4 regions of the Streptomyces sp. NPDC102274 genome follow, and region 2 is predicted to be linked to each of the others. Evidence: riboswitches for the same ligand, from Rfam matches in the RefSeq annotation. Region 2 holds a riboswitch; each other region holds the start of a gene.

Region 1 (5,021 bases), on a different contig from region 2:
GTCACGGTGGGTCATGGCCGGTCGCCAGGAGAAGGACGCTAAGGCGCAAGGTCACAGTCCGGCCTCGGCAAGGCCGGTATTGGCGAGAGGTGGCAGAACAGGACCGTCTTGTGACCGGCATGATCGTGGCCTCGGAACCCCTTTTCGTCCGGACCCGACCGATATCGGAACCGAGCCCCACCTCGCCGCCGGTGGTGATATGGCCCTCGATAGGCTCCGGGCATGGACGTACTCATCAATGTCTTCGTCGCGCTTCACATCATCGGCATAGCCTCGCTGCTCGGCGGCTTTCTCACCCAGATGAAGTCGATGAGCACGGGGACGGCCCGCTTCAACAAGGCGATGCTGCACGGCGCGCTGACGATGCTCGTCACGGGGGTCGCCCTGGTGGGCCTCAACCAGGCCGACGACCAGACGGTGAACAACATCAAGATCGGCATCAAGCTCGCGGTGCTGGTCGTGATCCTGGCCGTGGTGTACGTGAAGCGTGACGACGAGACCGCCCCGAAGCAGCTGTTCGGCATGGTGGGCGGGCTGACGGTGGCCAACATCTTCATCGCCACGCTCTGGACCTGACACGGCCCCGGGGCCCGGTCCTCGGGTCCGCCCCTGCTCCCGGTCCTCGGTCCGGGCCCCCGCTCCCGGTCTGCGGTTCGGGGGCCGGGGGCCGTCTCCCGCGTGCGGCACGCTGCCCGTCAGGCGGGGCGGACGCTTCCGTAGATCGGCATGTAGTAGATCGACTCCTCGCGGACGTTCGCGCCCGGCTTGGGGGCGTGGATCATCATGCCGTCGCCGATGTAGATCCCGACATGGCTGATGTCGTCGTAGAAGAAGACCAGGTCACCGGGGAGCAGATCCTCGGTCGCGACGCGCGTACCGGCCTTCACCTGGTCCCAGGTGGTGCGCGGCAGCTCCACTCCCGCCTCCTTCCAGGCCGCCTGGGTCAGGCCCGAGCAGTCGTACGAGCTGGGTCCTGTGGCGCCCCAGACGTACGGCTTGCCTATCTGGGCGCGGGCGAAGGAGAGGACCTTGGCGGCCTTGGTGGCGTAGCTGCCGTCCGAGGCGCCGGTGCCGCCGCTCGTGCCGGTACCTGTTCCTGTGCCGGTATCACCTGAGCCCGTGCCTGTGCCCGTATCGGAGCCTGAGCCGGTGCCCGTACCGGTCGAGGGGGCCTGAGCCTGCTGCTCCTTGCGCTTGCGCTCGGCCTCGGCCTTCGCGCGGGCCTCCTGTTTCGCCTGTGCCTCCGCCTTGCGGCGGGCCTCCTCTTCCTTCTTGCGCTCCAGCGCGGCCAGCCGCGCCTTCTCCTCCGTGGTCAGCTTCGACAGCAGCGCACGCGCCGCGCCGAGTTTCTGCTGCACGTTCTGCTTGCTGGTGCGCAGCGCGGTCTGCGACGCGGTGAGAGACTCCAGGTCCTTGGACGCCTGCTGCCGCTTCTTCGCGGCGTCGGCCTGCTGCGTCTGGTAGTCGGCGAGGACCCCGCGCTGACGCTCCGTCAGCCGGTCCGTCACCTGCTTCTGCTCGAAGAACGACTGCGGGCTGTCCGCGAACAGCAGGGCGGCGGTCGAGGTGACCGCGCCTTCCCGGTACTGCGCGGCCGCGAACGAGCCGAGCGTACGCCGGGCCTCGTTCAGCTTGTCCGCGCGCTTGGCGACCTCGTCGAGCACCCGGTCGACCGCGCGCTTCTGCTTCTGCGTGGCCTCTTTCGCCCTGTTGTACTTCTGCGTCTCACCGCCGGCCTGGCGGTACAGATCGTCGACCTTCTTCTGTACCTCCTCCATGGACGGCTTCGGCTCGACGGGCGCGGCGCTCGCGCTCTGCGCCGTGAGCAACGTGACCGAGGCGAGCGCGGCCGTCGTGATCCCGACGGCGGGAGAGGCGGTACGTACTCCGCTGAGGCTGCGCGGCTTGCGATGCGACGCCAAGGTCGGCATCTCCTTCCGTGGACCGCCTACCGGGTTAGCTGTCGGGTTCGGGCGGAACGGAAGGCTGCCCTACGGGCCTTGAGCGAAAGGCCCGATTCACCCCGGTTGTGCAGTGTGGGTCCCCGGTTTCGAACTTCCTTCCGGAAAGCCCGAATTCGGCGTGGGCCGCCCGCTTGGCGTGGGTCGCCGTTGGGGGTACGGGCTGCCTGATCGAGCACGCTAGCCAAGGTGTGGTGCTGGTGTGAAGGTCGATGGCCGATATGCCCGATACATTTTCGTGACCATTTGCGCGTGCGATGTGCGGAACGCGCCGCTGGCGCCCGTTCATCACGGTGGGTGACCATGGTGCCGCCGGTGGTGATGGTGACGGTGGCCGGGGATGCGGCCGGGGATGCGGCCGGGGAATTCCGAAGGCGGGCGCGGTCTGTCAGTGCGGCGGCCTAGACTCGGACAGCGATGAGCAGCCTCTTTGACGACAGTTTCCTGGCGGACCTCCAGCCCTCCGGCGACGAGCATCCCCCGCCGCCCGAGGACGACGCCGAGCACGCACCGGAGCAGGTGCCCGACGACCTCTTCCAGGGTGCCTACGACACGCCCCCGGCGCGGGACCAGTACCACCGCGACGGCGCCCCGCGCACGGTCGTGGACCCCGCCGCGCTGCTCGAAGGGCTGAACGAGGAGCAGCGCGCGGCCGTCGTGCACACCGGCTCGCCCCTGCTCATCGTGGCCGGGGCCGGGTCGGGCAAGACCCGGGTGCTGACCCACCGGATCGCGCATCTGCTGGGAACGCGCGGCGTCCATCCAGGTCAGATACTGGCGATCACGTTCACCAACAAGGCCGCGGGCGAGATGAAGGAGCGTGTCGGCCAGCTCGTCGGCCCGCGCGCCAACGCCATGTGGGTCATGACGTTCCACAGCGCCTGCGTACGGATCCTGCGGCGCGAGTCGAAGAGGCTCGGGTTCACCTCCTCGTTCTCCATCTACGACGCCGCCGACTCGAAGCGTCTGATGGCCCTGGTCTGCCGCGATCTGGACCTCGACCCCAAGCGTTACCCGCCCAAGTCCTTCAGCGCCAAGATCTCGAATCTGAAGAACGAGCTGATCGACGAGGAGACCTTCGCCGACCAGGCCACCGACGGCTTCGAGAAGATGCTCGCCGAGGCGTACCGGATGTACCAGGCGCGGCTGCGCGAGGCCAACGCGCTGGACTTCGACGACATCATCATGACCACCGTCCATCTGCTCCAGGCGTTCCCCGATGTCGCCGAGCACTACCGGCGGCGCTTCCGGCACGTCCTGGTGGATGAGTACCAGGACACCAACCACGCCCAGTACACGCTCGTACGCGAGCTGGTGGGCCCCTCCGGAGAGGGGCACGACCCGGCCGAGCTGTGTGTCGTCGGTGACGCCGACCAGTCGATCTACGCCTTCCGGGGCGCCACGATCCGTAACATCCTCCAGTTCGAGGAGGACTACCCGGACGCGACGACTATTTTGCTGGAGCAGAACTACCGCTCCACGCAGACGATCCTCAGCGCCGCCAACGCGGTCATCGAGCGGAACGAGAGCCGTCGGCCGAAGAATCTGTGGACGAAGGCCGGCGCGGGCGCCCAGATCACCGGCTACGTCGCGGACACGGAGCACGACGAGGCGCAGTTCGTCGCCGACGAGATCGACCGGCTGACGGACGCGGGCGAGGCCAAGGCGGGCGATGTCGCGGTCTTCTACCGTACGAACGCGCAGTCCCGTGTCTTCGAGGAGATCTTCATCCGGGTCGGCCTGCCCTACAAGGTCGTCGGCGGAGTGCGCTTCTACGAGCGCAAGGAGGTCCGCGACGTGCTGGCCTATCTGCGCGTTCTGGCCAACCCGGAGGACAACGTTCCGCTGCGCCGCATCCTCAATGTGCCCAAGCGCGGCATCGGGGACCGCGCGGAGGCGATGATCGACGCGCTCGCGCTGCGCGAGCGGATCACCTTCCCGCAGGCGCTGCGGCGCGTGGACGAGGCGTATGGAATGGCCGCCCGCTCGGCCAACGCCGTCAAGCGGTTCAACGCGCTGATGGAGGAGTTGCGCACGGTCGTCGAGTCCGGCGCCGGGCCCGCGACGGTCCTGGAGGCCGTGCTCGAACGGACGGGCTATCTGGCGGAGTTGCAGGCATCGACCGACCCGCAGGACGAGACGCGTATCGAGAACCTCCAGGAACTGGCCGCGGTGGCACTGGAGTTCGAGCAGGAGCGCGGCCAGGCGGCCGCCGCGGAGGCGGCGGGCGACGGCGCGGATGCTGCCGACGCCACCGGTACGACGGACGCGGCGACCACTGCCGGTACGGCCGCCACGACTGGTACGGCCGCCACGACCGGTACGCTCGCCGAATTCCTGGAGAAAGTGGCGCTCGTCGCCGACTCCGACCAGATCCCCGACGAGGACGAGGACGGCTCCGGTGTCATCACGCTGATGACGCTGCACACCGCCAAGGGCCTCGAATTCCCCGTCGTGTTCCTGTCGGGCATGGAGGACGGCGTCTTCCCGCACATGCGCGCCCTCGGCCAGACGAAGGAGCTGGAGGAGGAACGGCGGCTGGCGTACGTCGGCATCACGCGCGCCCGCGAGCGCCTCTATCTGACCCGGTCGTCGATGCGGAGCGCGTGGGGCCAGCCCTCGTACAACCCGCCGTCGAGGTTCCTGGAGGAGATCCCGGGACAGCACCTGGAGTGGAAGCGGACCGGTGCGCAGATCCCGGCGGGGCCCACGTCCGGGATCGCGTCCTCGCTGTCGTCGTCCTTGTCGGCCGCCTCGCGGTCGAGGGCGGGCGGCGGACCCTCGGGCTTCGCCACGCGGCGCACCACCGACAAGCCGGTGATCGCGCTGGCGGTCGGGGACCGCGTCACGCACGACCAGTTCGGCCTCGGCACGGTCATGGCGGTGACGGGCACGGGCGCGGACACGCAGGCGACGGTCGACTTCGGGGACACGAAGCCCAAGCGGCTGCTGCTGCGGTACGCGCCGGTCGAGAAGCTGTGAGTACGACGACGTAACGGGCCCCGGCGGGGCGCCCGTTACGTCGGGTCGACGCCGTGGCTGCGGAGCCAGGCCAGCGGG
Region 2 (5,021 bases):
CCCGGTCGACGACACCGCGGCCAACGATGTGATCGCGCAGTTCATCCACCTCGAATACGCCGCGCCCGACCGGGACATCTCGCTCTACATCAACTCCCCGGGCGGCTCCATCAGCGCCATGTCCGCGATCTACGACACGATGCAGATCGTCACCTGCGACGTGGAGACCATCTGCCTCGGACAGGCGGCCTCGACCGCCGCCGTACTGCTGGCCGCCGGGGCGCCCGGCAAGCGGCTGGCGCTGCCCGGCGCGCGGCTCGTCCTCCAGCAGCCCGCCATCGAGGAGCCGCTCCAGGGCCAGCCGTCCGACCTGGAGATCCACGCCCGGGAGATGCTCCGACTGCGGTCCCTGCTCACCTCCATGCTGGCGCGTCACACCGGGCAGAGCACCGAGCGGATCACCGAGGACATCGAGCGCGACACGATCTTCGACGCGCCCGCCGCCCGGACGTACGGGCTGCTCGATCACGTCGTACAGAACCGCAAGGCTTCCCTCAACACGCCGCACAACGCCTTTGGCGGGCACTGAACACCGGTGCTGGGACGGCGAGTCGTTCCCGTATGGACGCCGCCCATACGGGAACGGCTCGCACGTTCGGCGGATGGACTGTCAGGACGCTTACGGGGGTCCAAGTTGCGCGGAGCGACCGGATCGGCGAAGCGCCCCGGACTCCCTTGCGGGTACGGCCCTCATCGGGCTCACACCCCGGCGCGACACACCCCTTTGCCACCCTTTCGTATCAGTCGTGACGTACTTCACATATAGTCGTTTCGTCTCGGATATCCACCTGTTCCTGCGTCAAGATCCTGGGACGACAAGCCCCCGCCACCGCGGCGGGGCGGTCCGGGCGGACGCCGAGTCCTGCCGCCGCACCGGATGCCTGGTCGACAGGAGTGGATCGGCAGGAGTGGAGGACCCAGGCAGTACGGGACGACGCCCGGTGTGGTCGTCCCTCGGGGTGAAGCCGTGAGAGCGGCCGGGCAACTTCGCCAGCCCGAACCCGACAGGTCATCCTTCACAGGCGGCTGACGAAGGGATGCACATGACCGCGCAGACGAATGCCCCCTCTCTGCTGTCCAGGACCGGTGCGGTTTCGGTCCTCACACTCGCCGCGCTCGGCGGCACGATGCTCGTGCCCGGCGCCACGTCCGAGGCCGAAGCCGCCACACGCGCGGTCAAAGCCCTCAACATCGCCGCCTCGAAGGCGGGCTCGCCGTATCGGTGGGGAGCCACGGGGCCCCATCGCTTCGACTGCTCCGGGCTGACGCTCTACTCGTACAAGAAGGCCGGCAAGCAACTCCCCCGTACGGCCCAGCAGCAGTACAACGCGTCCCGCCCTGTCTCCCCCTCCCACCGACGCAAGGGAGATCTGGTGTTCTTCCACTGGGGCAGCAGCGTCTATCACGTCGGGATCTACGCCGGCAGGGGAAGGATCTGGCACTCGCCTAAGACCGGGGCGCTGGTACGGCTGGAGCGGATCTGGTCCGGGAGCGTCTGGTATGGCCGGGTGCACTGACCCCGGCCGCCCGCACCGGCCCTCCCGCCCCCACAGGCGCCCCCACAGCCCCCGGCCGCACGGACGCTGACGACGCGTCGGAGGGGCCGTCCCCGCCCCGGCGAGGACGGCCCCGGTTCGGCGGGGACGGCCCCGGTCCGGCCCCGGTCAGCTGGGGTCAGCTCACGTCAGCCGGTACCGGGACCGTCCACGGCAGGACGATCCAGACCGTCTTGCCGCCCTCGGCGGTCGGGGTGACGGCGACCTGTCCCCCCTGCTCGGCGGTGAGCGAGCGGACGATCACCATGCCGCGTCCGTTGTCCTGCTGCACGGCCGCGGGCAGCCGTTGCGGCCAGCGCGGATGGCTGTCGGTGACTCCGACACGCAGCCGCTCGTCGCGTTCGAGCCGGATCTCCACGGTGAATGTGGGTGACTGGCCCAAGGTGTGCTGCACCGCGTTGGTGGCCAGTTCCGAGACGATCAGCCGGACCGTCTCGGTCATGTCCTCCCGCGCCGGCAACCCCCACTCGGCCAGCAGGTCCACGACGTATCTTCGCGCCGCGGTGACCGAGGCGGGATCGCTCGGCAGGGTGATGGATGCTTCCTGGTGGTCTGCCATGGCGACGCCGTCCCTTTCCCGCCGGGCCTGGCTCCGGCACAGTGCGGATGACTGCGCGGACGGCCTCGGACCGTGCTTCGCGCCAGCCTGCCACTGATCGTGCCGTTCCCAGGGCCGATCCACGGAGATCTGCATATATCTGTCGCTCAAAGCGGTGAACTCTGCAACGCGAGACCGTATTTGGGCGCCGAAAAGATATCTTCTCCGCCGCGGCGCCCGAGGGGGCGACGAACACAGAGCGGGGAGGGAATCATTCATGCGGCATATTCCAGAGGTGCGCCGGCGCAGGCTGGGTGAGGAATTGCGCAAGTTGCGGCAGGGCGCGGGACTGACGAGCGGCCAGACCGCGCGGCTGCTCGGCTGGCATCAGTCGAAGGTCAGCCGGATCGAGACGGGCGTCAGCGGGGTGAAGGACGAGGATCTGGCCGGGCTGCTCGACGCGCTCGGCATCACCGATCCACAACTACGGCTGCTGCTGGGCGCCTTGGCCGGGACCACCAGCAACGGACAGGGGTGGTGGATGGCGTACGGCGGCGTGATCCCGCCACAGTACCGGGACTTCATCAGCCTGGAGTCCCAGGCCCGCACCGCGCGCACGCTGGAGACTTCCGTGGTCCCGGGGCTGCTCCAGACCCCCGCGTACGCCCGCGCCGTGACCCGCGCCGCGCTCGGCGGAACGCCCTCCGCGACGGTCGATTCCCTGGTCGAGGTGCGGCTCGCCCGCCAGGAAGTGCTGCGCACCGGCATACCTCTGGAGCTGCACGCCGTGCTGGACGAGGCCGTACTGCGCCGTCAGGTGGGCGGGCCCGGCGTGATGCGGGAGCAGCTGCTGCGGCTGTCGGAGCTGGCCCGTCTTCCGCATGTCTGTCTTCAGGTGCTGCCGTTCACGGCCGGCGGCTATGTAGGACTTACCGGCCCTTTCGTTATCTTCTCGTTTCCGCACATTACTGATCTGGATTTGGTCGTTCTCGACCATTTGACGAATAGCCTCTATCTGGAGCGGAAAGAAGACCTTGAGGCGTACTGCGCGGCGTTCGGCACTATGCAGGCGCATGCCCTCTCGACCGAGGATTCATTGGATCTCATCGCCGGGATCGGTGACGGCGCCTAGGGAGCATCATGACCCCCCACCTGACATGGCCATCCGCATGGCATCGGAGCAGCTACAGCACCGGCGCGAACAACTGCGTGGAGTGCGCCCCCAGCGACGCGGGCGGACTGGCCGTACGTGACTCCAAGGAAGTGACCCGACCCCATCTGTTCTTCTCGGCGGGCGCCTGGACCTCGTTCGTGTCCGCGCTGCGCGACGAGGCGCCGGCGCGCTGACCGCTCGGGCCGGTCGGCTCAGCTCGTGTCCCCCGGCGCGAGCGCGACGATCGTGTCCACCGCCGTGCCGATCTGCTGATCCGTCAGATCGGCACGCGCGGTGAGCCGGATCCTGGAGACGCCGTCCGGCACCGAGGGCGGACGGAAGCACCCCACCACCAGCCCCGCCGCGCGGCACTCCGCGGCCCAGCGGACCGCCGCCTCGGGTGACGGCGCCCGTACGGAGACCACGGCGGCGTCCGGTCGTACGGCCGTCAGGCCCGCCCCGGTCAACAGTCCGTGCAGCGTGCGGGCCACCTCGCGCGCCCTTTCCGCTCGGGCGGGCTCCCGGCGCAGCAGCCGCAGACTCTCCAGCGCGCCTCCCACGGCCGCCGGCGCCAGTCCGGTGTCGAAGATGAACGTGCGGGCGGCGTTGACCAGATGGCCGATGACCCGTGCCGGGCCGAGTACCGCGCCGCCCTGGCTGCCCAGGGACTTGGAGAGCGTGACGGTGGCCACCACACCGTCCGCGCCGGCGATGCCCGCCGCGTCCGGGGTGCCCCGGCCCCCCGCGCCGAGCACCCCCAGTCCGTGCGCGTCATCGACGAGCAGAGCCGCGCCGCGGGTACGGCAGACCTCGGCCAGTTCCCCGAGCGGCGCCGCGTCACCGTCCACGGAGAACACCGCGTCGCTCACCATGAGCGCGCGCCGCCCGGCGTGCGCGTCGAGTGTCTTGCGTACGGCCTCGGGCTCGGTGTGCGGTACGACCACGGTCTCGGCGCGCGAGAGCCGGCAGCCGTCCACGATCGAGGCGTGATTGCCCGCGTCGGACAGCAGCAGCGAGTCGCTGGCCGTGAGCGCGGTGAGGGCGGCCAGATTGGCCGCGTATCCGGAGGAGAGGACGAGCGCGGCCTCGAAGCCGCAGAACGCGGCCAGTTCACGTTCGAGTTCGGCGTGCAGTTCGGTGCTGCCCGTGACCAACCGGGAGCCGGTGGCGCCCGCGCCCCAGCGGCGTGCGGCCTCCGCCGCCGCGCCGGTCACCTCGGGGTGGCGGCTGAGCCCCAGGTAGTCGTTGCTCGCCAGGTCCAGCAGCCCGGATTCGGCGGGGCGCGGCCGGAGCGTACGGACCAGACCCGACCGTTCGCGGCGGCGCGCCTCGTCGTCGGTCCAGTCGAAGGGGTCACGCTCCATGGTCCGGTCCTTTTGTAGGCAGCGCACAGACCATATCCGGGCCGCCACCGGGTCAGGGTGTGGTCATACACACACGTCGATCCGACGGTGTTGTGGGGTTCCTCCTTTTCTCGGACGTCCTCGGTGGGCAAGGATCAGCACCATGGACCTGCTGAACACGCTGGTGGAGAAGGGCCTGCGGCGCGAGCTGCCGACCCGCGAAGAAGCGCTCGCCGTGCTGGCGACCTCCGACGACGATCTGCTCGAAGTGGTGGCCGCGGCCGGGAAGGTGCGCCGTCAGTGGTTCGGGCGGCGGGTGAAGCTCAACTATCTGGTCAACCTGAAGTCCGGGCTGTGCCCCGAGGACTGCTCGTACTGTTCGCAGCGGCTCGGCTCCACGGCCGAGATCCTCAAGTACACCTGGCTGAAGC
Region 3 (5,021 bases), on a different contig from region 2:
GATCTTCTCCTCGAAGTCCTCCGGCGGCGGGGTCTTCGTGCTGCGGCGGGCCATCGCGGCTGCGGCTCCTTCACAGGTTCTGAACGGCAACTTCTCTGACTGACGCGGACCATTGTGGACCGCGCCACTGACAACCCCGACCTCGACCCGTCGTTGAGCACGCGTCGGGGGTGCTCGCACCGGGAACTTCGCCAGGTGCGAGCACGCTTGCATACAGTGGCAGGACTTCTCCACATCGCGATCGAAGGGACGTACATGCCCATGGGTCACACGGCCACAGCGCAGGCCGGTTCCGGCGGCCTGACAGCGACCGAGCACCGCCTGGCCAACGGCCTGCGCGTGGTGCTCTCCGAGGACCACCTGACCCCGGTCGCCGCGGTGTGCCTCTGGTACGACGTCGGCTCACGCCACGAGGTCAAGGGCCGTACGGGACTCGCCCACCTCTTCGAGCATCTGATGTTCCAGGGCTCGGCGCAGGTGAAGGGGAACGGCCACTTCGAGCTGGTGCAGGGGGCCGGCGGCTCTCTGAACGGCACCACCAGCTTCGAGCGCACCAACTATTTCGAGACGATGCCCACCCACCAGCTGGAGCTGGCGCTCTGGCTGGAAGCCGACCGGATGGGCTCGCTGCTCGCCGCGCTCGACGACGAGTCCATGGAGAACCAGCGGGACGTCGTCAAGAACGAGCGCCGCCAGCGGTACGACAATGTGCCCTACGGTACGTCCTTCGAGCGGCTGACCGCGCTCGCGTACCCCGAGGGCCATCCGTACCACCACACCCCGATCGGCTCGATGGCCGACCTGGACGCGGCGACCCTGGAGGACGCCCGCGCGTTCTTCCGTACGAACTACGCGCCGAACAACGCGGTGCTCTCGGTCGTCGGCGACATCGACCCCGAGCGGACGCTCGGCTGGATCGAGAAGTACTTCGGCTCGATCCCGTCCCACGACGGCAAGCAGCCGCCGCGCGACGGCTCGCTCCCGGACACCATCGGTGAGCAGCTGCGCGAGGAGGTCCACGAGGAGGTCCCGGCACGCGCGCTGATGGCCGCCTACCGGCTGCCGCACGACGGCACCCGTGAGTGCGACGCCGCGGATCTGGCGCTGACCGTCCTCGGCGGCGGCGAGTCCTCCCGGCTCCACAACCGGCTGGTGCGCCGCGACCGGACCGCGGTCGCCGCGGGCTTCGGACTGCTGCGCCTGGCGGGCGCGCCCTCCCTGGGCTGGCTGGACGTGAAGACCTCCGGCGGTGTCGAGGTCCCGGAGATCGAGGCCGCGGTCGACGAGGAGCTGGCACGCTTCGCCGCCGAGGGCCCCACCGCGGAGGAGATGGAGCGGGCCCAGGCCCAGCTGGAGCGCGAGTGGCTGGACCGGCTCGGTACGGTCGCCGGCCGCGCCGACGAGCTGTGCCGGTTCGCCGTGCTCTTCGGCGACCCGCAGCTGGCCCTGACCGCCGTGACCCGCGTCCTGGATGTCACCGCCGAGGAGGTACGGGCCGTCGCCGCGGCGCGGCTGCGCCCCGACAACCGCGCGGTGCTGGTCTACGAACCGGTCACCGCCGACGGCGACGAGGCCTCCGCCGATGAAGACGAGACCGACGAGCACGAGGGGGCGGACCAGTGACCGACGCTGCCGTGACCATGGACTTCCACCCACGCCCGACGGCCGGCGAGGCCAGGCCCTGGGCCTTCCCCGCCCCCGAGCGCGGCGCTCTCGACAACGGCCTGACGGTGCTGCGCTGCGACCGTCCCGGGCAGCAGGTGGTGGCGGTCGAGATCAATCTCGACGCCCCGCTGGACGCCGAGCCCGAGGGATTCGACGGCATCGCCACGATCATGGCGCGGGCCTTTTCCGAGGGCACCGACAAGCACAGCGCCGAGGAGTTCGCCGCCGAGCTGGAGCGCTGCGGCGCCACGCTCGACGCGCACGCCGACCACCCGGGCGTCCGGATCTCCCTGGAGGTCCCCGTCTCCCGGCTGACCAAGGCCCTCGGCCTGCTCGCCGAGGCGCTGCGGGCCCCCGCCTTCGCGGACAGCGAGGTCGAGCGGCTCGTGAGCAACCGTCTCGACGAGATCCCGCACGAGACCGCCAACCCGGGCCGCCGGGCCGCCAAGCAGCTCTCCAAGGAGCTGTTCCCGGCCTCCTCGCGCATGTCACGGCCGCGCCAGGGCACCGAGGAGACGGTGGAGCGCATCGACGCCGCGGGCGTGCGCGCCTTCTACGAGGCGCATGTTCGCCCCGCCACCGCCACCGCCGTGATCGTCGGTGATCTCACCGGCGTCGGTCTCGACGAGGTCCTCGCCGAGACCCTCGGCACCTGGACCGGCGACACCGTCGCTCCCCGTCCCGTGCCGCCCGTGACCGCCGACGACACGGGCCGCGTGGTGATCGTGGACCGGCCCGGCGCCGTCCAGACCCAGCTGCTGATCGGCCGCATCGGCGCCGACCGGCACGACCGGGTCTGGCCCGCCCAGGTCCTCGGCACATACTGCCTGGGCGGCACGCTCACCTCCCGGCTGGACCGGGTGCTGCGCGAGGAGAAGGGCTACACCTACGGCGTACGGGCCTTCGGTCAGGTGCTGCGCTCCTCGGCGCCCGACGCGCCGGGCGGTGCGACCGGCGCGGCGATGCTCGCCATCAGCGGCTCCGTGGACACCGAGTCCACCGGCCCGGCGCTGGACGACCTCTGGACGGTCCTGCGCACCCTCGCGGCCGAGGGGCTGACCGACGACGAGCGCGATGTGGCCGTCCAGAACCTGGTGGGGGTGGCCCCGCTGAAGTACGAGACGGCGGCCTCCGTCGCGGGCACGCTGGCCGACCAGGTCGAGCAGTTCCTCCCGGACGACTTCCAGGCGCAGCTGTACGCGCGGCTGGCCGAGACCGGCACCGTCGAGGCGACGGCCGCGGCCGTCAACGCCTTCCCGGTGGACCGGCTCGTCACCGTGCTCGTCGGTGACGCCGCGCAGATCAAGGAGCCGGTCACGGCTCTCGGGATCGGCGAAGTGACGGTCGTCACCGGCTGATCCGGCCGCTTCATGGAACCCCGGTGGCTTCGGCCGCCGGGGTTTCCCTTTATGTCCCTCTTTGTTGGTGAGGGTGGCGCTCTGCCCTGTGGTGTGCGCTACAAAGGGGCCTGTCTGTTTGGTGATTGAAAGACCACCTGCTTAACGTCGGTCCGGCTGTCCGCCAGTTACGCCGCGTCCGCGGCATCGGGCAGTCATCGCCGAGTCCCCGTCAGGCGCGAGCCCGGGGAGCCGGGGACCCATCACGTCCCTGGGGTGAATCGGACGGCCTTCGCGGCTCGATCGCGCGGAGGGGTCCGTAGGAGACCTTCCTGCTCCGAACCCGTCAGCTAACCCGGTAGGCGAGAAGGAAGGAAAGGACCAGCCACCTCCATGGCGTTCACCCGTGCCACCGGGAAGCATCGTGCCCGCAGCCGTATGAGCCGCAGGAGCGTGAGCGTCGCGGGTGCCGCGACGCTCACCGCCACCGGCGTCATCAGCACCCTCGCCGCTTCCCCGGCGCTCGCCGCCGACACCGGCGCGGCCGCCGCCCGGCAGACCGGTCTGACCCAGGCCCTGGTCATCAACGACTCTCTCGCCGGCACCATCGACGCCCAGGCCGACGCGCAGCGCCGGGCCGCCGCCGAGGTCAGGGCGAGGGCCGAGGCGGCGCGCAAGGCGGAGGCCCGTGCCAAGGAGATCCGCGCGGAGAAGGAGCGTGCGGCCCGGGCCGCCGAGCGCGAGCGCCTCAATGCCTTCCGGCTCCCCATCGCCGGCTCGTACATCACCACCGGGTACCGGGCGGGCGGCTCGCTCTGGTCCTCCGGCAGCCACTCCGGAATCGACTTCCACGCCGCCTCCGGCACGTCCGTCGTGGCCGTAGGAGCGGGCACCGTGGTCGAGGCGGGCTGGGGCGGCTCGTACGGCAACAACATCGTGCTGCGGATGAGCGACGGCACGTACACCCAGTACGGCCACCTCTCCTCGATCGGCGTCGCCGTCGGCCGGAGCGTCATCCCGGGGGAGCGGATCGGCCTCTCGGGCGCGACCGGCAACGCCACCGGGCCGCACCTCCACTTCGAGGCCAGGACGGGCCCCGACTACGGCTCGGACATCGACCCCGTCGCGTATCTGCGTGCACACGGCGTGAGCGTCTGACCACTCCGCCCCCCGAAGACCCCGGCCCGCGCCGGGGCCTTCGGCGCTCCGCCCCCGTGCCCGCCACGTCCGCTGGCCAAAAGATATCCATTGATTCCGGGCACCCATCGGAAATCCGCGATGATTGCAATAGAGTCACGGAACAGGCGTCAATCGGCGGCGTTTCGCGCGGATTAAGGCGGAGGTTCGGACATGCGCGTTCCCGCGCACTCGGTATGCACGGCGATTCGCGACGACATCGTCTCCGGCGTATTCGAACGTGGCAGCCGGCTCACGGAGGAGCAACTGGCACGGCGCTACGGCGTCTCCCGCGTCCCGGTGCGCGAAGCCCTGCGCACGCTGGAGTCGGAGGGCTTCGTGACCACCCGCCGCCATGTCGGCGCCTGCGTGGCCGAGCCCACCGAGCAGGAGGCGGCGGACCTGCTCGAAGTGCGGCTGCTGCTGGAGCCGCTGGGCGCCGCGCGCGCCGCCCAGCGCCGTACGGAAGCCCATCTCAAGGTCCTGCGCGGCCTGGTCAGACTGGGGCAGGAGCGCGCCCGCAGAGGCCAGGGCGAGGATCTGCGCTCGCTCGGCGCCTGGTTCCACGAGACGCTCGCCCAGGCATCGGGAAGCCCGGCGCTCACCGCCCCGCTCACCCAGCTCCGCCACAAGATCGCCTGGATGTACGTGGTCGACCAGCCCGCCGACCCCGCGGAGTCCTGGGCGGAGCACGGCGCGATCGTGGACGCCGTGGCACGCGGCGACGCGGAGCGGGCGCGGACGCTGGCGGCGCTGCACGCGGAGCGGACGGCCGCAGTGCACCGGCTGAAGCGGCCGGAACGCGGCCGGGAAAAGGTGAGGGTTTCGCAACATGCCGTAAAC
Region 4 (5,021 bases), on a different contig from region 2:
GACTGGGGGCGCGCGGCCGCGGCGGGGCTCGCCGCCGACAGCGACCAGGCGCAGGCGGTGGCCCGGCGTCACTGCGACTGGCTGTCTGCCACGTCCGAGCCCACCAGGTCGTATGTCATCGGGGTGTCGGCGATGTATGTCGATGACGCGCGCTTCGCCGCCACGTACGACAAGTACGGTGAAGGTACGGCTGTGCTCGTGCGGGATGCCATGAAGGTGTACGCCGAGCGCCACCTGACCGACTGATCGGGCCGTCGGCTCGCCGTTCCCCGGGAGCTTCGGCCGGCCGGCGGATCCGCCGCGGTAGTCCACTCGGCCGACGGCGAGTCGCCGCCCGGGGTGGCAGCGGCCAGCCTGGTGGAGCGCGGCACCGTCCGCAGCAGTCGGCGGACCGGGCAGGAGACCACTGGTGTGGAGACTGAGGAAGCTCGGAAAGGGCATCGGCGGCAGAGGCCGACGGGCGGCTGAGGAGGCCGGTCGCTGGGCAGGTCGTGGAACGGGTTTCTGGACGCCCGGCGACAATGTCCGCGGCGGCGGCCGGTATCCGGGCGGACGTGGCCGTACCGGACGCAGGCTGGTGCGGGTGCTGCCCGTGCTGGTGATCATTGCCGCGGTGATCTTCGACCTGGTGACCCCGACGCGCGTCACCGCGTCCCCCCTCTTCGCCGCGGCTCCGCTGATCGCCGCCCCGTTCTACCCGATGGCCGGCACCGTCATCATCGCCTTCACCTCGCTGGTCGCCGAGGTGGTGCTGCATACGCATGCGGACACCCAGTTCCAGGTGGAGTCGATCAGCGAGGTGCTGACGGTGCTGGTGGTCTCCCTGCTGGCGCTGTACATCAACGGTGTCGTACGGCGCAGCGGTGAGCGGCTGGCCTCCGCCCGCGTCATCGCCGAGACCGCCCAGCGCGCCGTGCTGCCCAGACCCGCCGAGCGGATCGGGGGGCTGCGGATCGCCGCGCGGTACGAGGCGGCGCAGGAGGGCGCGTTCATCGGCGGGGACCTCTTCGCCGTACAGGACACGCCGTACGGGGTGCGGCTGGTGGTCGGTGACGTACGGGGGAAGGGTCTTGACGCGGTCGAAGCGGTGGCGGTGGTCATCGGGTCCTTCCGGGAGGCCGCCGAGCAGGAGAGTTCGCTCGAAGCGGTCGCGCAGCGGCTGGAGCGCGCGCTCAGGCGGGAGGGGACGCGGCGGGACGGGCTCGATGTCTTCGAGGGGTTCACCACGGCCGTGCTCGCCGAGATCCCGCACGACGAGGGTGTGGTGCGGCTGGTCAACCGCGGCCACCCCGAGCCGCTGCTGATGCGCGGCGACGGCGAGGTGCGGATGCTCATCCCGAGCGACCCCGCGCTGCCGCTCGGGATGAGCGAACTGGGCTCGTGGCCGGACCGCGCGGAACAGGCCCTGTATCCGGAAGGCGCGACGCTGCTCTTCTACACGGACGGGCTCACCGAGGCGCGCGATGCCCATGGGGTCTTCTACGTCCCGCGCGAACGGCTCGACGGACGGGTTTTCCAGGGGCCCGACGAGATGCTCCAGGCGATCATCGACGACGTGCGGCGGCACACGGGCGGCGGGAGCCAGGACGACATGGCGCTGCTGGCGGTCAGCCGGCCCTCGGAGGGTGAGCCGGAGCGGCGCAGGACCATTCCCTTGGTGCCGTGAGTCGGCGGCCGGCGCCGTGAGGCGGACGCTGGTGCCGTGAGACGGCCGCGGCCGGCGCCGGAGCCGGCTCCCGCGACGGCACCGGAATCGCCCTCGCCGGAGCCCTCGCCACCGTCCGTAGTCGAGAGGTACCGCTCCGCATAACATTTGACACACCGTCAGAAATGCGAACCGCCCTGACGGGCCCTCAACTCGCCCGATTGCGTTCCTGTCTGTCCTGGTACGTCCGATGCGAAGTCGTTAACGATCACCCGGAACAGCTTGGAATAAGGCCCGGGTCTCTATTAACGTTCGATAACGCAGCGCGGTCGTCCCAGCCGTCGCAAGAGATGGCACCGTGCGCACGCGCCGAATCCCGCGAGGGAACCGGGGAACCACCAATTGGGGTGAATCGGGTGTCTTTTGTCGCCTTGTGCGGCAGGAGCGCCCGTAGGAGACCTTCCTGCTCCGAACCCGTCAGCTAACCCGGTAGGCGAGAAGGAAGGAAAGGAGCACGCCTCAGTGGCGTCCAACAAGCCTGCCCCCGAAGCCCTCTTCGAAACACGCTCCCCCGGCGACGAGCCGGACAGGGCATGGGGGGAATGGAACCCCACCGAGGAGTCCATACGGCCCGTACGCGGCAGGCACCGCGTCGCCAAGCAGCGCGGACTGGCCCGTAGCTCCACTGTCCTCGGTGTCGGCGTCATCGCCGCCGTCGGCGCGGGCGGCATCGCCACCGCGCAGGACAAGCCCGCGGTCTCCATATCCCTGCCCGACGCGATCACGGACAAGCTCCCGGACGCCAAGTCCCTGCCGGGAATGGGCTCCCTCGGGTCGGACGACTCCGAGCCCGAAACGCTCGCCGCCCCGCTCACCACCGCCGGGCTCACGGTCACGGACACCGAACAGGGCGCCACCGACGCGGGAGAGGCGCTGCGCGCCCGTATCCTCCAGCAGGCCGAGGCGCAGCAGACCGGGGCCGACGCGGCGCGGCAGGCGGCCGCGGAGTCGGCGGCGGCGAAGAAGGCCGCGGCCGAGGCCAAGAAGCAGCAGACCGAGGCCGAGAAGAAGATCGAAGAGGCGAAGAAGAAGGCCGAGGCGGAGGCCAAGGCCAAGGCGGAGAAGGAACGGCTGGCCAAGCTGGCCGCCAGCTACGCGATCCCCACCTCCTCGTACACGATCACCTCGACCTTCGGTCAGTCCGGCTCCCTGTGGTCCTCCGGCTACCACACCGGCCTGGACTTCGCCGCGCCGACGGGCACCCCGCTCAAGGCCGTGCACAGCGGCACCGTCAAGTCGGCCGGCTGGTCGGGCTCGTACGGATACCGCACGGTCCTGGAGCTCGATGACGGCACGGAGATCTGGTACGCCCACCAGTCGTCCATCAGCGTGAGCGCCGGGCAGAAGGTCACCACCGGCGAGGTCATCGGCAGGGTCGGCGCGACCGGCAATGTGACCGGCGCGCATCTGCACCTCGAAGTCCACACGGCGGGCGGCACGGGTATCGACCCGATGAGCTGGCTGCGCGGCAAGGGCCTCACCCCGTAGACCTCCCTTCCGCGGACCTTTCCTCCACAGACCTTCCCCGCGGGCATCTCCCCGCGGACGTTCCTCCATACGGCCCACATGAGGGCGCGGAGCGGAATAGGGCGGACTCCTCGGGGAGTTACAGCCGCCCGTGACCACTCTGCGCCCTCTGGGCTCCTCCGACCTGCACGTTTTCCCGCTCGCCCTCGGCGGGAATGTCTTCGGCTGGACCGCCGACGAGACGGCCTCCTTCGCCGTTCTCGACGCGTACGCCGCCGCGGGCGGGAACTTCATCGACACCGCCGACCTGTACTCCTCGTGGGCACCGGGAAACGAGGGCGGTGAATCCGAGACCGTCATCGGCAACTGGATCGCTTCGCGCGGCAATCGCTCCGAGGTGCTGGTCGCGACCAAGATCGGCGCGCACCCGCGGTACAAGGGGCTCCGGGCGGCCACCATCACGGCCGGCGTCGAGGAGTCGCTGCGCCGGCTCCGTACGGACCACATCGACCTCTACTACACGCACTTCGACGACCCCGAGGTCCCGGTCGAGGAGATCATCACCACCCTCGACCAGTTGGTGAAGGCGGGCAAGGTCCGCGCGATCGGCGCCTCCAACATCGACGCGGAGCGGCTGGCCGCGTCGCTCGCCTTCTCGGAGAGCGAGGGGCTGGCCCGTTATGTCGCGCTCCAGCCGCGGTACAACCTGGTCTCCCGGGACACGTACGAGGGCGACCTCCGGGACACCGTGCGGCGTCACGGCCTCTCGACCGTGCCGTACCCCGCGCTGGCCTCGGGTTTCCTCACCGGTAAGTACCGTCCTGGGACCACGGTCGACAGTCCTCGTGCCGGCAGGGCGGCCGAATATCTGAGGTCCGAGCGGGGCGCCAAGGTCCTGACCGCGCTGGACCGGATCGCCGGGGCGCGGGACGCCGAGATCCCGACCATCGCGCTGGCCTGGCTGGCGGCGCAGCCGACCGTGGTCGCACCGCTCGCGTCCGCGCGTTCGACCGAGCAGCTGCCCGCGCTGCTGGCGGCGGCTGACCTCGAACTGACGGGGGAGGAGCTGGCGGAGCTCACCGCGGCGTCCGCCTGACGCCCTCGTCGGACAGGTTTCTCATTGGCGGTACGGGTTGTAGCCGTCGTAGTCGATGTACGGCGGCGGTACCCGCACCCGGCCCGTGGCCCGCGCCGCATAGGTCAGCGCGGGCCCGGCTATCTCCCTGCGCTGCCACAGATGGTGCAGCAGTTCCTGCTCGCGCTCGATGAAGTCCGGGCCCACGGCTCCCCGGTGGGCTCGGTGGCGCAGAAACGCCAGGGAGGTCGCGAACGCCTCGTACTCCCCGACCGATCTGGCCGCCCCGGGGCCGTACGTACGGCCCGCGAAATCACGCGCCAGGGTGCGCGCCCGCATGGAGGAGAGCGCGAGGGGGGCTGCCGGGGTCAGCCAGCCGGCCGCGGCGTACGCGGGGAGCTCGGACCCGATCGTGCGCAGCTCGCGCTGGCGGCTCCAGATCACCAGCCAGGTCAGCAGGGCGAAGACCGGCACCATGAACACCCCGTACACCACATAGAAGCCGTACGGGCCGAAGGCCGGCCCCGATCCGTTCCACAGCGCGTGCAGGCCCATCGCCAGGGCCAGACCGAGCAGGGGCAGGGCGAACCGGCGGATCTTCTGGCGGCGGGCCGCCGTCGCCGCCAGGCCGAAGCCGATGCCGGTGAGCACGGTGAAGAGTGGATGGGCGAACGGCGACATGACGACCCGTACGAAGAAGGTCGCGGCCGTGACGGAGGCCAGGCCGGAGTTGCCCAGGTGCTGGTCCTCGCCGAAGGCGCTGCCGAGATAGAG

What was found. A riboswitch is a leader RNA that binds a small molecule or an ion and turns the genes downstream of it on or off. The one in region 2 is predicted to bind cyclic di-AMP.
Region 1: it holds a riboswitch for cyclic di-AMP, as region 2 does, so the genes downstream of both, ACIRQP_RS08020 (NlpC/P60 family protein) here and ACIRQP_RS17205 (C40 family peptidase) in region 2, are expected to answer to the same signal.
Region 3: it holds a riboswitch for cyclic di-AMP, as region 2 does, so the genes downstream of both, ACIRQP_RS27950 (M23 family metallopeptidase) here and ACIRQP_RS17205 (C40 family peptidase) in region 2, are expected to answer to the same signal.
Region 4: it holds a riboswitch for cyclic di-AMP, as region 2 does, so the genes downstream of both, ACIRQP_RS38000 (M23 family metallopeptidase) here and ACIRQP_RS17205 (C40 family peptidase) in region 2, are expected to answer to the same signal.

The regions. Positions count from the first base shown of each region.
Region 1 is NZ_JBIWLW010000004.1:309,187-314,207, forward strand. It holds gene ACIRQP_RS08015 (hypothetical protein) at 223-576, shown strand; gene ACIRQP_RS08020 (NlpC/P60 family protein) at 696-1,931, opposite strand; cyclic di-AMP (ydaO/yuaA leader) riboswitch at 1,930-2,093, opposite strand; gene ACIRQP_RS08025 (ATP-dependent DNA helicase) at 2,379-4,943, shown strand; gene ACIRQP_RS08030 (M23 family metallopeptidase) at 4,979-5,021, opposite strand, start outside.
Region 2 is NZ_JBIWLW010000011.1:36,638-41,658, reverse strand. It holds gene ACIRQP_RS17210 (ATP-dependent Clp protease proteolytic subunit) at 1-529, shown strand, start outside; cyclic di-AMP (ydaO/yuaA leader) riboswitch at 844-1,041, shown strand; gene ACIRQP_RS17205 (C40 family peptidase) at 1,044-1,517, shown strand; gene ACIRQP_RS17200 (ATP-binding protein) at 1,675-2,115, opposite strand; gene ACIRQP_RS17195 (helix-turn-helix domain-containing protein) at 2,372-3,226, shown strand; gene ACIRQP_RS17190 (DUF397 domain-containing protein) at 3,235-3,441, shown strand; gene ACIRQP_RS17185 (8-amino-7-oxononanoate synthase) at 3,460-4,611, opposite strand; gene bioB (biotin synthase BioB) at 4,754-5,021, shown strand, end outside.
Region 3 is NZ_JBIWLW010000024.1:23,191-28,211, reverse strand. It holds gene ACIRQP_RS27965 (DNA topoisomerase (ATP-hydrolyzing) subunit A) at 1-54, opposite strand, end outside; gene ACIRQP_RS27960 (M16 family metallopeptidase) at 256-1,623, shown strand; gene ACIRQP_RS27955 (M16 family metallopeptidase) at 1,641-3,023, shown strand; cyclic di-AMP (ydaO/yuaA leader) riboswitch at 3,212-3,381, shown strand; gene ACIRQP_RS27950 (M23 family metallopeptidase) at 3,396-4,160, shown strand; gene ACIRQP_RS27945 (GntR family transcriptional regulator) at 4,353-5,021, shown strand, end outside.
Region 4 is NZ_JBIWLW010000049.1:16,633-21,653, forward strand. It holds gene ACIRQP_RS37990 (TipAS antibiotic-recognition domain-containing protein) at 1-246, shown strand, start outside; gene ACIRQP_RS37995 (PP2C family protein-serine/threonine phosphatase) at 440-1,666, shown strand; cyclic di-AMP (ydaO/yuaA leader) riboswitch at 2,003-2,156, shown strand; gene ACIRQP_RS38000 (M23 family metallopeptidase) at 2,168-3,193, shown strand; gene ACIRQP_RS38005 (aldo/keto reductase) at 3,324-4,268, shown strand; gene ACIRQP_RS38010 (PrsW family intramembrane metalloprotease) at 4,290-5,021, opposite strand, start outside.